2 regions of the Massilia sp. X63 genome follow, and region 2 is predicted to be linked to the other one. Evidence: predicted binding sites of a transcription regulator. Region 2 holds the regulator's gene; the other holds the start of a gene.
The links. Region 2 encodes sigma-54, which starts transcription at its own class of promoters, with help from an activator protein. Its sites were predicted from a motif close to TGGCANGNAANCTGCTTT; they were not measured.

Region 1 (7,130 bases), on a different contig from region 2:
TGGGCCAGGCCCATCCGATGTTCGAGTGGGTGATGAACTGGTGCGTGACGAACAAGGCGCACAGCTACCTGGTGATCCATGCCGCCGTGCTCGAGCGCAACGGCTGCGCGTTCATCCTGCCGGCGCCGCCGGGTTCCGGCAAGAGCACCCTGTGCGCCGCGCTGGTCTGCCGCGGCTGGCGCCTGCTGTCCGACGAGCTGGCCCTGGTGCGCCCGGCCGACCTGGCCCTGGTGCCGCTGCCGCGTCCGGTCAGCCTGAAGAACGCCTCGATCGACGTCATCCGTACCTGGGAACCGCAGGCCGTGTTCGGCCCGGCGGTGCCGGAAACCAGCAAGGGCACCATCGCCCACTTGCGCGCACCCCGGGCCAGCGTGGCGGCCGCCGGCGACACGGCAGCCGCCACTCACATCGTGTTCCCGCGCTACGAAGCCGGCGCGCAGACCCGGCTGGCGCCGGTGCCGAAGGCGCAGCTGTTCACGCGCGTGGCCGACAATGCCTTCAATTACACCGTGCTGGGCGATACCGGCTTCGACACCCTCGGCCGCCTGGTCGACGGCTGCGCCGGCTTCGATTTCTGCTACAGCCAGCTCGACGAGGCAATCGCGCTGTTCGAGACCCTGGCGGAGGCGCGGTGAGCCATCCTGCAGCCTGGCCCCTGCTGGTCGAGGTGCTGCGTGCGCCGCAGCGGGTGCGCACGCTCGACGCCGCCGGCTGGGATCTGTTGCTGCGCCAGGCCGGCCATGCAGACCTCAGCGCGACCCTCGGCATCCTGCTCGACGAGGCCGGGCTGCTTGACGCCGTGCCGGCGGCGCCGCGCGAACACCTCGCCTGGGCCGCGGTGCTGCTGGCACGCCACCGGCGCGCCCTGCATTTCGAGATTGCGCAGATCCGGCGCGCGCTCGATGGCCTCGGCCTGCCGCTGTTACTGCTCAAGGGGGCCGCCTACGTCATGGCCGGGCTGCCGCCGGCCGCCGGCCGCATGTTTTCCGACGTCGACATCCTGGTACCCAAGGAGCGCCTGCCGGAAGTCGAGGCGGCGCTCCTGATGCACGGCTGGGCCGGTACCCACCAGGATGCCTACGACCAGCGCTACTACCGCGACTGGATGCACGAGCTGCCGCCGATGGAGCACGTCCGGCGCGGTAATACCATCGACGTGCACCATGCGATCCTGCCGGAGACCGCCAGGGTGCGGCCCGACCCGGCGCTGCTGCGCGCGGATGCGGTGCGGATCGGCGGCGCCGGAGCGGGCGCCAGCGTCACCGACGCAGGCCTGTGGACCCTGGCCCCGCACGACATGGTGCTGCACAGCGCGGTGCACCTGTTCTCCGAAGGCGAGTGGCACCACGGGTTGCGCGACCTGCTCGACATCCACCGGCTGCTGCAGCATTTCGGGGCCGCGCCGGGTTTCTGGGAAGGCCTGGTCGCGCGCGCCGTGCGGCTCCAGCTCGCGCGCCCGCTGTTCTACGCGCTGCGTTACGGCGTGCGCCTGCTCGGCACGCCGGTGCCCGCCGCCGTGCTGGCCGAGGCGCACACGGCCGGCAGCCCGGGCAGGCCCTTGCTGGCCTTGATGGATGCGCTGTTCCTGCGCGCGTTGCAGCCGCCCCATCCCAGCTGCGCCGGCCGCCTCGCGCCGGCCGCGCTGAACGCGCTCTACCTGCGCGGAAACTGGCTGCGCATGCCGCCGCCGATGCTGGCGCGCCACCTGTTCCACAAGGCCTTCATATCGCCACGCCAGCCGCAGGAGCCGCCGCAGCTGGTGTAAGAAGCTGTCCCGGCAGAGCGTGCGTGCTTTCGGCGCGCCCGGCAAGCGCAGCGCTTGTTGTAAAGATTGAATTAAATTATCATCAATCGGCGGCGTCCGGCCGGCAGCGTGTTGACCTTGAGAGGCGGCCCATGACCAATGATGCGAAGCAGCTGGTGCGACTGCAGGACGTGCAGGCGTTGCTCGCCAGCGGCTCACTCGACGACAACCTGGCGAGACACGCCGAATTGGCCCGGCGCCTGGTCGGCGCCACCAGCTGTTCAGTCATGTTGCTCAACAGCGAAACGGCGGACGACCTGCGCATGCGCCTGTGTGCCAGCGCCGGCGATATGTCGCCGGAAGCCGCCGACGCCCTGGTCGGCAGCGGCGAGGGCATCTGCGGCCAGGTACTGGCCAGCGGCCGGGCCTTGCTGGTGGACGACATCGGCCGTTCCGAATTCGCCGGCCTGGCACGGCGCCGGCGCGCGGCCGTGCCGGCCCTGATGTCGGCGCCGGTGCGCATCGACGGCCGCATCGTCGGTGTGCTCAATGTCAGCGGCGCCGCTTTCAGTGAGAGCGAGCTGCAATTGCTCGAAGTGACCGCGCTGTTCATCGGCAAATCGGTCCAGGTCATTCAGTTGCAGCGCCTGCTGGCCTCGCGCTTCGCCCAGATGGCCCTGGTGCGCGAGGCGCGCGAGCGCGCGGGGGCGGACGGTGGAGCCGTCGCCGATACCGCCTACCAGAACCCGGAAGAGGTAGCGCGCATCCTGGCGCGCTCGTTCTATAAAGAGATGACGCGGGCCGGCTTCGCGCCGGGCCAGATCGTCAGCGCCGCCACCGAACTGATCGGCCAGTTGGGCGGGGCGATCCAGCAATCCGGGCGCGCCGACTGACACGTCGCCCTGCAATGGAAAAAGGCCGGATCCCCGAGGGATCCGGCCTTTTTTCCGGCCTTGGACCGTTCCCGCCGGGGCGGGAACGATGTGCCAGATTACTTGGCAGCCTTGCGGCGGCGCAGGCCAGCCAGGCCGGCGAAGCCCAGGCCCAGCAGGGCCAGCGAGCCTGGTTCCGGAACGTTGCCCTGCACGTCGCCGGTAGCGTCGACAGTCCAGCCGTATTCTGCCGAGCGGCCGGTCTGGCCGTAGGTGACCTTCAGGAACAGGTCGTGCATGTTGCCGTTCGGGTCGACCTGGGCGTTGGTGTCGAACAGGCCTTTCATCGAGCCGCCGGTCACGTCCAGGAAGCCCTGGCCGCCACCCGAGATCGAGTTGTTGGCGAAGCTCGAGATGTACGAGTACTGCGGCTCGCCGCCCAGCGCGCCGGGGCCGAACACGGCCGACAGGGCCAGGGAGCCGCCGACGTCGGTGATGCCCTTGTAGCCGAACTCGCCCAGACGGCCGTTCGGACCGTAGGAAGCGTTATAGTTGGACCCGGTCAGGTACATGTTCAGCCAGCCGCCGGTGCCCAGCGCCAAGGTGGTTGGCGAGATCTGGCCGTTCACTTCGACGTAGGTATCCTTGATGCCGCCGAACATGCCGGTCATGTATTCACCGTTCTGGCCGATGGCCCAGATCAGGCTGCCGTCCGACACGCGCGAGATGCTCTGCACCGAGAAGATACCCCAGGTATCTTCGCTACCAACGGCGTTCGGGGCTGGCTGCGAAGCCGCAGCGTCGCACGCTGCAATGGTCGTGCATTTCGTGCCTTGGGTGTCACCGTAGCCGACGGTACCTGCGTCGAAGGCGTTGATGGTGATCTTCAGGTCCCCGGCGACCAGGGTAACTGCGCTAGCAGGAGCGGACACGGCAGCAGCCATTGCGACACCAGCGATGATTCCCGAGATTTTCTTGATGTTCATTTGGTTCATTCCTCACAAGTTGTTGTACACGACTCCGACACAAGAACACTAAGCATGAGCCGTGCCAGCCCTTAAGAAGATGTGCTAAACCATTGATTAAATTTCACATTTCCTGCTGGCATTGTTAGTTCCTGGCGTTTCCAGGAAACATTTGTAAGGAAACCCGACAGTGAAGTACTTCACATAAGCGTCGCATTTTGAACAAAATTGCACTACGATATCTACACTTTCACCGAACAAAGAGATGCCATGGCCAATTTCAATTACGATAACTTTGTTACGCGCAACAGCGGCTACATTGCCCAGGACACCCAGGACAAGATCCGCAATGCGCGAGTCCTGTTCGCGGGCTGTGGACTCGGCAGCGGACCGGTGATCTGCGCCGCCCGTACCGGCTTCCAGAATTTCATGCTGATCGACGGCGATACCGTCGACGCGCATAACCTGAACCGCCAGTTCTTCGATTTCGACGACGTGGGCACGCCCAAGGTCGAAGCACTGAAGAAGCACATCCTGCGGATCAATCCGGAAGCGAAGGTCGAGGCGCATGTGGCCATGCTCGACAAGAACAATGCGGCCGACCTGGTCAGCCAGGCCGACCTGATCTTCGACACCATCGATTTCGTCGACCTGGAAGCGGTGCTGGCCCTGCACGGTAATGCGGCGGCGCGCGGCAAGCCGATCTTCACGGCGATGAACATCGGCTTCGGCGCCGGAGTGATGTATTTCCCGCCGGGTTCGGGCAATTCGCTGCCGGCCATCCTGCAGCGCGACGTGGAAGCCGCTGCGGCCGAAGGCAACCTGAGCTATACCGCGGTGTTCCAGCGCGTGATGGGCCGCATCGGCGCGCACCTGGACCGCCAGGTGATGGAAGAGGTGGCCAAGGCATTGACCATCATGGAAGACGGAACCGCCTGCCCGGCGTCACAGATTGCGGTCGGCAGTTTCTCGGTGGCGGCGCTGGCCATGGCGATGATGCACGACATGCTGGCTGGCATGGAAGTGCCGTCGGCGCCGAACATGGTGATCCACAGCTTCCGCAACCACGTCACCAAGCTGGTGAATATCGCTAGTTGATATCGTTGGGCGTATTGCCCAGTTCCTGATTGCGCACCACGTGCACGCGGGATGGGTAACTGTGCTCGACCACGGGCGGCTTCTCGTTGAACCAGGCCGCCAGTGTCGGGTTGCTTTGACGCAGCTTGCGTCCGAGATCGTGCAGGTCGAGCACGTAGGGCGTGACGGCGCCGTAATAATTCGCTTCGGGGCCGATTGCCATGAAGCGAAAGCCCATTTTCTTCAGCGCATGCGCGAGCGAGCGCTCCATTGCCGCATACCAGTAGCGGATGCCGCTGTCCTGGCTATGGCGGAACATTTCACGGTACATTCCCAGCAGTAACATGGGTGAGGTGCGGTCGCGCCGGTCGACGGCCGGGTCGAAATCGTCGGCAGGATCGTGGTGGTGGCTCGGCAGGAAACCGGGGATGCCCAGCACGCTGTCGGCACGCCGGCGCCGGTGGCTCTTCTTGACCACCAAGCGCGAGATCTCGGCCGATTGTTCGCGGTCGGGCATCTCGAAATCGCTGAAGACTTCGCAGTGCAGTTCGAAGGGGTAGGGCTTGGGGGCGTCCGGCTGCACCAGGCGCACGGCCCCGACCAGCTTTTCGTCCAGCGTGTATGCCGCGAAGTGGGTGGAAACGTCGTCGTAGTCGTCGAGCTCCATGCCGTCGACGTATTGCTCGGCCTGGAGGAAGGCGCATTCCAGGCAATACACCTGATGCCGTAGCCTGAAAATATCGCCCGGGATGGCGCCGCTGTGGCCGCCCCGGTAAGCCCGGAAAATCTTGCGATTGACGTGATCGATTGTTTCCTGGTGTGCCCCGAACTCAACACGGGACAGGAAGGCGTCAGGATCGACGCGTGCTTTTCCGTTGTCCATCTGTAGTTTTTGTCCAGTCTTGGACCCTGGTTATTTTTTCCTGAAGCGCCCCTCCAGATAATTGCCGACCATGGTTTTCACCAGGATCCACAGGGGGATTGGTTCATCGTTGAACCAGGCAGCCAGGAACTTGTTTTCTCTCTTTAAACGCCCGAGCAGTTCGTCCAGATCGGCCATGTGAGGAGTGACCGGACCGTAGTAATCGACTTGGGGCCCGATCGGCACAAACCTGAATCCCATCTTTTCCAGCGAGCGCGCCAGTGACCGTTCCATAGCCGCGTACCAGTAACGAATTCCGTTCTGACGGCTATAGCGGTACATCTCTCTATACATGCCGAGCAATAATAGCGGACTATTGCCGCGCTTGTCGCGCCGCACGGTTGAACGCGGTTGAATCGTCTTCGTGCTGCCTTTTTCCACGAAATCCTGCGAAATACCCTCCATCGAGTCGCCTCGGCGCCGGCGGTAGGTCTTCTTGACGACCAGGCGCGAGATCTCGGCCGCGTTGTCCCGCGCCGGATATTCGAATCCCGGAAAGGTTGTGCAATGCGACTCGAAAGGATAGGTTTGGCCCTCGTGCGGCTGTACCAGGCGCACGGTGCCGACGATGTCGTTGGCAAGGGTATAGGCGGCGAAATGGATCGAGCAATCGTCGTAGTCGTCGGTTTCCTGGCCGTCCTCGAATTCGCTCGCTTCGAGATAATGCCGCTCCAGACAATACACGTCGTAGCGCAGCTTGTAGATCTCCTTGAGCACGTAGGATTCCATATTCCCCTTCAATACCCTCTTGAAGGTAAAGTAGGGAATCAGTACGTCACGCTTGCCGCTGAAACGCTCGACAAGCCGGCTCAAGAAACCGCTGCGAACCGGATCGCACTCTCGTTGCTGGGTAATGGAATTCATGGTCATGCCCTGGGGCCTCATTACAAAGGGACGACGGCAGCCGTGGCCGCCGTCGTATCGGCTTACAGCTGGCGCATCAGTGATTTGGCCTCGTCCATCATGGCGAAGGGCTTGCCGGATGCGAGCGCCTTCTCGAGTTCCTTGCGGGCGCCCGCCTTGTCGCCGGACTTGGCGAGGGCCGCCGCCAGGTGGTAGCGCACATCCTCGGCATCCGGCACCGCGGCAACGGCCTTGCGCAGCAGGTCCAGGCCGCGTGCGGTGTCGCCTTTCTCCACCAGGATCCAGCCCAGCGTATCCATGATGGCCGGGTTCTGGCCGGCCAGCTTGTAGGCCTGCTCGGCGGTCGGCAGGGCGCGCGCGTCCTTCTCCTGCTGGTAGGCCCAGGCCAGGTTATTGAGCGCCGCCGCGTTCGACGGATTGACCTTGACGATGCTTTCAAGGCTGGTGATGGCCTGCTTGAACTGGCGCTTGGCCAAGTAGCCGTCGGCAACCAGCAGGCCGACCATCTGGTCCTTCGGATTGGCGGCCTGGTACTTCGCCAGGCGGGCCTGGGCTTCGCCTTCCTTGCCGCTCTGCTTCAGCACTTCGCTGATCTTGATCAGGTGGACCGGAGCATTGCTCAGCGCATAGGCCTTCTCATAGGCCGCCAGCGCCGGCGCCAACTTCTGCTGGCCCTGCATCAGTTC
Region 2 (7,130 bases):
CCCGACATCCTGGCCATCTGCGACGAGCAGAACATCCCGCTGTTCTCGACCCCGCTGCCGGCGGCGCAGGTGATCGACTTCCTGCGCGTGTACCTGTCCAAGAAGCTGGCGCAGCGCGTCATCATGCACGGCGTCTTCATGGACGTGCTGGGCGTGGGTGTGCTGATCACCGGCGACTCGGGCCTGGGCAAGAGCGAGCTGGGCCTGGAACTGATCTCGCGTTCGCACGGCCTGGTGGCCGACGACGCCGTGGAATTCTCGCGCATCGCGCCGAACATGATCGAGGGCCGCTGCCCGCCGCTGCTGCAGAACCTGCTGGAAGTGCGCGGCCTGGGCCTGCTGGACATCAAGGCCATCTTCGGCGAGACCGCGGTGCGCCGCAAGATGCGCCTGAAGCTGATCGTGCACCTGGTCAAGCGCGGCGCGCTCGACGAGGAAGTCGAACGCCTGCCCTTCCATCACCCGACCGAAGACGTACTCGGCCTGCCGATCCGCAAGGTCGTGATTCCGGTCGCGGCCGGCCGCAACATCGCGGTGCTGCTGGAGGCCGCCGTGCGCAACACCATCCTGCAGCTGCGCGGCATCGATACCCTGCAGGAGTTCATGGAGCGACAACGTCAGGCGATGAGCGGCGACTGACCCATTTGGGGTATCATCCCGCCCATGCACATCGTCCTCATTACCGGTATTTCCGGCTCGGGCAAATCGGTTGCCCTGAACGTCCTGGAAGACGCAGGCTACTACTGCGTCGACAACCTGCCGCCGGCCCTGCTGCCGGCCCTGGTCTACGCGGTCAGTGAAAAAGGCACCGAGAAGATTGCCGTCGCAGTCGATGCGCGCAGCGCCGAATCGCTGGTCGAGCTGCCGGTGAGCGTGCGCCACCTGAAAGAGGAAGGCCACAACGTCAAGGTCATGTTCCTGACCTCGAGCACGCATTCGCTGGTGGCGCGTTTTTCCGAGACCCGCCGCAGCCACCCGCTGTCGCACGAGCTGCGTCCCGGCGAGAACCCGGCCTCGCGCCGTACCCTGATCGAATGCATCGCCGAAGAACGCGAGCGCCTGTCGGCGATCGAGAACCTGGGCCACGTGATCGACACCTCGGAACTGTCGGCCAACAAGCTGCGTGCCTGGATCAAGGAACTGGCCGACATCGAACATGCGCCGCTGACCCTGTTCTTCGAATCCTTCGCCTTCAAGGTGGGGGTGCCGCTGGACGCCGACTTCGTGTTCGACGTGCGCGCCATCCCGAATCCCTATTACGACCTGGCGCTGCGCCCGCTCACGGGCAAGGACGCTCCGGTGATCGCCTTCCTCGACGCCCAGCCGAGCGCTGCCGAAATGCTGGAAGACATCCGCGCCTTCGTGGAGAAATGGCTGCCCTCGTTCAAGACCGACAACCGGTCCTACCTGACGGTGGCGGTGGGCTGCACCGGCGGCCAGCACCGCTCGGTGTACATGGCGGAGCGGCTGGGGGCCTATTTCGGGGCCACCGAACGCGTGATCGTGCGCCATCGCGAGCAGCCGAAGCACGCGTCGGCGTGAGTTGAGCGCGCGGCCGGCGAAGCCGGCCAGCCTGGCTAGGACAGATGCCGCAGCGGGTGCGCATACTCCGGCCACACCGGCTCGAAGAAGCGCGCCACCATCGACGGCAGAACCTCCTCCAGCGTCGCCGGATTCCACTTCGGCGCATTGTCCTTGTCGATCACCAGCGCGCGCACGCCTTCCAGCACTTCGCCGTGCTCGAAATTGCGGCGCACCAGGTTGCGCTCCATGCGCAGGCAGTCCGCCACGTCCAGCGCAGCGCCGCGCAGCAACAGCTCGCGGGTCACGCACATCATCAGCGGCGAACGCTGGCGCATCGCCTTCAGCGCCTTCTGCGCGAACGGGTTCTCGTCGCGCGCCAGCGAGGCCATGATCGCGGCCACCGAGGCGGCGCCGAAATGCGCGTCGATCACGCCGCGCTGCGCCTGCAGCTCGCTCGATCCCAGCTGCGCCGCATACTGCGCCGCGTAGCTGCGGATCGCCGCCGGCAGGTCCGCCCCCGGGGTCGACTCGACCAGCGCGTTCAGGCCGGCCAGCGCCGCGGACGGCACGAACACGTCGGCCAGCCCCACGTAGAGCGCGTCGGCCGCGCCGATGGTCAGGCCGGTCAGGCCCAGGTACTGGCCCAGCTGGCCCGGCGCGTGCGACAGGAAGTGGCTGCCGCCCACGTCCGGGAACAGGCCGATGTTCACCTCGGGCATGGCCATCTTGGTGCGCTCGGTCACGATGCGCAGGCCGCAATCCGGACCGCCCTGGGCGATGCCCATGCCGCCGCCCATCACCACGCCGTCCATCAGCGCGATGTACGGCTTCGGATAGAAATGGATCAGGTGGTTCAGCGCGTATTCTTCGGTAAAGAAGTCTTCCAGCAGGGCACTGCCGCCCATCGGGCCCACATGGCCCATCTCATGGAAGAAGCGGATGTCGCCGCCCGCGCACAGGGCTTTTTCGCTGGTGCTGGTGATGACCACAGCGTCGATGCCGGCATCGTCTTTCCAGCGCAGCAGGATGGCGGTCAGGGAACGCACCATGTCGAGCGAGAGGGAATTCAGGGCCTTCGGCCGGTCGAGCGTGATGACGCCGGTGCGATTGGCCACGCGGGTCAGGACGTAGTCGGTCATGATGGTGTTCTGTGGTCGAAAAGACATGCATTCTACAGAACTCCGGCGTAAAACCGGAAGCGCAGAAAAGTAACAGCGCCGTACAGATGCAAAAAGGGCGCCCCCTTAGACGCCCTTGCTGTTGTGCTACGGCTGGTTCGCAAACAACGCGTTACGCAGCGGCAGCTTCTCCGTTGTCCGGAAGGCGCTTGTGCGCCACGTGATTATGGTTTTGCAACATGGATTTGTGTTTCAGAACCTGTCTGTCCAGCCTGTCCATCAGCGTGTCGATCGCCGCGTAGAGGTCTTGCGCGGCACTGGCCACATGCAGGACCTTGCCCGATACCTGGAGATTGATCTCGGCTTTCTGCCGCTTTTCTTTTTCGGTAAGGTTATCGATGGCGAGGAACACGTGGGTGTCGATCACGTGGTCGAAATGGCGGGTGATGCGCTCGAGCTTATTCTGAACGTATTCACGGATGGCGGGGGTGACTTCGAGATGGTGGCCGCTGATTGTGAGGTTCATACACACTCCTTTGAGATGTCGCGCTGCCCGCGCCACAAGGCAAGTGTGGGCAGTGCAGATTACAAGGATTTGCGGAGGCTGACGGGCGGAATCTTGAGCGCTTCACGGTACTTGGCAACCGTCCGGCGCGCAATGACCATACCTTGTTCCCCGAGCATCTCCGCGATCTTGCTGTCGGATAAAGGGTTCCTAGGGTCTTCTGCTCCTGTCAATTGCGCAATGAGCGCGCGGATCGCCGTCGAGGAGGCTTCTCCCCCCGCTTCGGTGGCGACATGGCTTCCGAAGAAGTACTTCAGCTCGAACATGCCGTGCGGGGTCAGCATGTATTTCTGCGTTGTGACACGGGAAATTGTGCTCTCGTGTAGGCCTAGTGTATCAGCTATCTCACGTAACACAAGGGGGCGCATGGCAACCGCACCGTGGCTGAAAAAGTTACGCTGGCGCTCGACAATTGCCTCGGCAACGCGCAGGATCGTATCGAAACGCTGGCGCATGTTCTTGATCAGCCACTTGGCTTCCTGCAGCTGCGCGCCCATCTGGCTTTCGCTCCTGCCCTGCTTGAGCAGGTTGGCGTACAGGGCGTTCACGCGCAGCTTCGGCATCACCTCCGGGTTGAGCGCTACCTGCCAGCCGTCCTTGGCGCGGCGCACGATCACGTCCGGCACCACGTAGTCCGACACGCCCCCACCGAAGGCGGCGCCGGGATGCGGGTTGCACTGGCGGACCACGGCCTGCACCTCGCGCAGGTCTTCGTCGTCGCAGTCGAGCGCCTTTTTCAGCTTGGTGTATTCGCGCTGCGCGAACCAGGTGAGATAGCCCTCGACGATCTTCAGCGCCAGGCGCCGCGTCACCAGGGGCACGCCCGGCATGCGGCGGATCTGCAGCGCCAGGCATTCGGCCGCGCTGCGTGCGCCGACGCCGATCGGGTCCAGGCTCTGCACCAACGCCAGCGCGCAGCGCAGCTCGTCCATCTCGATCTCGAGTTCGGCCGGCAGGCGCGCGTGGATCTCGTCGAGCGGTTCTTCCAGGTAGCCGTTGTCGTCGAGCGCGTCGATCACCAGTTCGGCCAGCGCGCGGTCGCGCGTGCCGCAGCCGGTCAGGCGGATCTGCTCCGCCAGGTGTTCGCGCAGCGTGATGCCTTCGGCTTCCAGCTGCGGACGGCCGTCTTCGTCGTCGCTGCCGCGCGCGCCGCCGCCATCCATGCCCCAGTCGCCCTCGGCCTCGCCGTGTGCGCTGTCGGCGCCGTGGGCGCCGTCATCGACGCCCTCGGCCTCCGGCTTGGCGCCTTCCTGCGGCTCCTGCCCCGGCTGCGGCTGCGGCGCCTCGCCATTGGCCGGCGCGTTGTTGATCGCGCCGTCGGCCAGCAGCCGCACCGAGCGGTCGAGCGGGTCGTCGAGCCGTTCCAGCAAGGGGTTGTCGGACAGGATCTGCTCGATCTCCTGGTGCAGTTCGAGCGTGGACAGCTGCAGCAGCCGGATCGACTGCTGCAGTTGCGGCGTGAGCGCCAGGTGCTGCGAAGTGCGAAGCTGGAGAGACTGTTTCATGCCCGATGCTCTTGATTACATCCTGAAATGCTCGCCGAGATACACGCGCCGTACGGATTCGTTGGCGATGATGTCGTCGGGGCGGCCGGAGGCCAGCACGGCGCCCTGGTTGATGATGTAGGCGCGGTCGCAGATGCCGAGCGTCTCGCGCACGTTGTGGTCGGTGATCAGGACCCCGATGTTGCGCTCCTTCAGGAAGCGCACGATGCGCTGGATCTCGATCACCGCGATCGGGTCGACGCCGGCGAAGGGTTCGTCCAGCAGCACGAAGCGCGGATTGGTCGCGAGCGCGCGCGCGATCTCCACGCGCCGGCGCTCGCCGCCCGACAGCGACAGCGCCGGGTTCTCGCGCAGCTTCTCGATCTGCAGTTCGGCCAGCAGCGTGTCGAGGCGCTCGTTGATCTGGTCCTTGGACAGCGGCTTGCCGTCCACGCGCTGCAGTTCCAGCACGGCGCGGATGTTCTCCTCCACCGTCAGCTTGCGGAACACCGAGGCTTCCTGCGGCAGGTAGGACAGGCCCAGCACCGCACGCCGGTGGATCGGCAGGCTCGAGATGTCGGTGCCGTTGATGTCGATGCTGCCGGCGTCCGACGGCACCAGGCCCACGATCATGTAGAACGAGGTGGTCTTGCCGGCGCCGTTGGGGCCCAGCAGGCCGACCACTTCGCCGCATTCCACCTGCAGCGACACGTCGCGCACCACCAGGCGCTTGCCGTAGCTCTTCTGCAGGCCCTTGACGATCAGGGTGCTGCAGCCTTCGCGCGCCAGTGTCGTCGTGCTTGCGCTCATCGCTTCGGTCATTGCTTGGCGCCTTCGCTGGCTGGGGCCGTGGTGCGGCGCGGCGCGATGATCAGGGTGCCGCGCCCGCCGCCCACCTTGCTGGCGCCGCTGGCGTCGTTGCGCACCTGCGCGACTTCGCGGCGGTTGTCGTAGGAGATGAACGGCCCCTTGATCTCGTTGGTCATGCGGCCGTTCTCCAGTTCGCGCACCTCGGCGTTGGTGAACAGCTTCACCAGCTCGGCGCGCTCGTCGTATTCGATGCGCTGGGCCTGGCCCTCGACCCACAGGTCGGCCCCGCCGTCGCGCTTCTGGCGGAAGGTGGCCAGCTTGCCGCTGTTGGCCGTGAGCGTCACGCTCATGTAACCTTCCGGCGTTTCCTTGACCAGGGCGCGGTCGGATTTGAGCACCAGCGTGCCGCGCGTGAGCACGACGTTGCCGGTCAGGATGCGGGTCTGCGTGACCTCGTCGACGTCGAGCGTGTCGAAGTTGATCACGGCCTGCTTGAGCGAATCGGCGCGCTCCGCCGAGGCGCCGAAGGCGGCCAGGCTGAGAAATGCGGCTGCGATGATTTTTTTCATGTTGCTTGTCCTGGTTGACGCGCTGCGCCTTTACTGGCGCGCACGTGGCGGATAGACGATCTGGCCGCGGCTGGCGAGGTGCAGCTTCTGGGTCGCGTTGTTGGCGACCATGCCGGTGCCGGTCACGGTCGCGGCGCCGAGCTGCATCTGGATCGGCTGGCCTGTCTTGAGGATTTCTTCGTCGGGCAGCACCGTGAGCGCCTCGGTCTGCACCCGCAGCGCTTCGCTGGTGGGGGTGGCCGGACGCTGGATGTCGACCTTGCCGAGCAGCTCGACGCGGTGCTCCTCGTGGTAGATCTGGGCGTGGTTGGCGACGATGGTCATGCGCGGGCGGCCGGGCGTCATGCCCTGCATCACCGGCGCCTCGACCTGGGACACGTCGCCCAGCGGCGTGTGGGCCAGGCGCTTGCCCGACACCACGTAGCTCGGCTTGCCCTCCTTCGTCATGCGCACGAAGGAGAAGTTCTCGACGATGTAGTCCGGTTCGCTCATCGGCCCGCCGAGGCGGGCGTCGTCGTCCTCGCGCTCCATGACCTGCACCAGCCAGAAGCTGCCGAAGGCGAGGAAGGTCGCGATCAGCATGATCGCCAGGAGCTTCCAGCGGTGGGCAGTGCGCTTGTAGGTGACCATGGTTTGTCGTTATGCGAACGCTTGCTTATGCAAAATACGGCGCCAGCGCCTGCTCGTAGGTGCCCTGCGCGCGCATCACCAGGTCGCACACTTCGCGTACGGCGCCGCGGCCGCCCGCGTTCCTGGTGACGTAGTGGGCGCGGTGCTGCACTTCCGGATGGCCCGAGGGCACGGTGACGGCAAAGCCGACGCGGGTGAACAGCGGCAGGTCGATCACGTCGTCGCCGATGTAGCCGCATTCTTCCGGCGTGACGCCGGTGGCCGCCAGCAACTCCGCGAAGCCGACCCGCTTGTCGTGGATGCCCTGGTAGACGTGCGAGATGCCCAGGTCGGCAGCGCGCTTGACCACGATCGGCGACTTGCGCGCGCTGATGATGGCGGTCTGCACGCCGGTCTTGTTCAGCAGCTGGATGCCGAGGCCGTCGAGCAC

Region 1: a site for sigma-54 is predicted at 3,652-3,669, ahead of AB3347_RS08635 (PEP-CTERM sorting domain-containing protein). Genes of this name have one in related genera too.

What each region holds. Positions count from the first base shown of each region.
Region 1 is NZ_JBFTEF010000003.1:346,408-353,537, forward strand. Features, by position in the region: gene AB3347_RS08620 (HprK-related kinase A) at 1-635, shown strand, start outside; gene AB3347_RS08625 (nucleotidyltransferase family protein) at 632-1,765, shown strand; gene AB3347_RS08630 (GAF domain-containing protein) at 1,897-2,637, shown strand; gene AB3347_RS08635 (PEP-CTERM sorting domain-containing protein) at 2,736-3,602, opposite strand; gene AB3347_RS08640 (ThiF family adenylyltransferase) at 3,852-4,679, shown strand; gene AB3347_RS08645 (PEP-CTERM/exosortase system-associated acyltransferase) at 4,672-5,541, opposite strand; gene AB3347_RS08650 (PEP-CTERM/exosortase system-associated acyltransferase) at 5,572-6,444, opposite strand; gene prsT (XrtA/PEP-CTERM system TPR-repeat protein PrsT) at 6,507-7,130, opposite strand, start outside.
Region 2 is NZ_JBFTEF010000011.1:99,214-106,343, forward strand. Features, by position in the region: gene hprK (HPr(Ser) kinase/phosphatase) at 1-639, shown strand, start outside; gene rapZ (RNase adapter RapZ) at 664-1,542, shown strand; gene AB3347_RS19780 (enoyl-CoA hydratase/isomerase family protein) at 1,578-2,663, opposite strand; gene raiA (ribosome-associated translation inhibitor RaiA) at 2,815-3,168, opposite strand; gene AB3347_RS19790 (RNA polymerase factor sigma-54) at 3,228-4,712, opposite strand; gene lptB (LPS export ABC transporter ATP-binding protein) at 4,728-5,513, opposite strand; gene lptA (lipopolysaccharide transport periplasmic protein LptA) at 5,510-6,070, opposite strand; gene lptC (LPS export ABC transporter periplasmic protein LptC) at 6,101-6,700, opposite strand; gene AB3347_RS19810 (KdsC family phosphatase) at 6,726-7,130, opposite strand, start outside.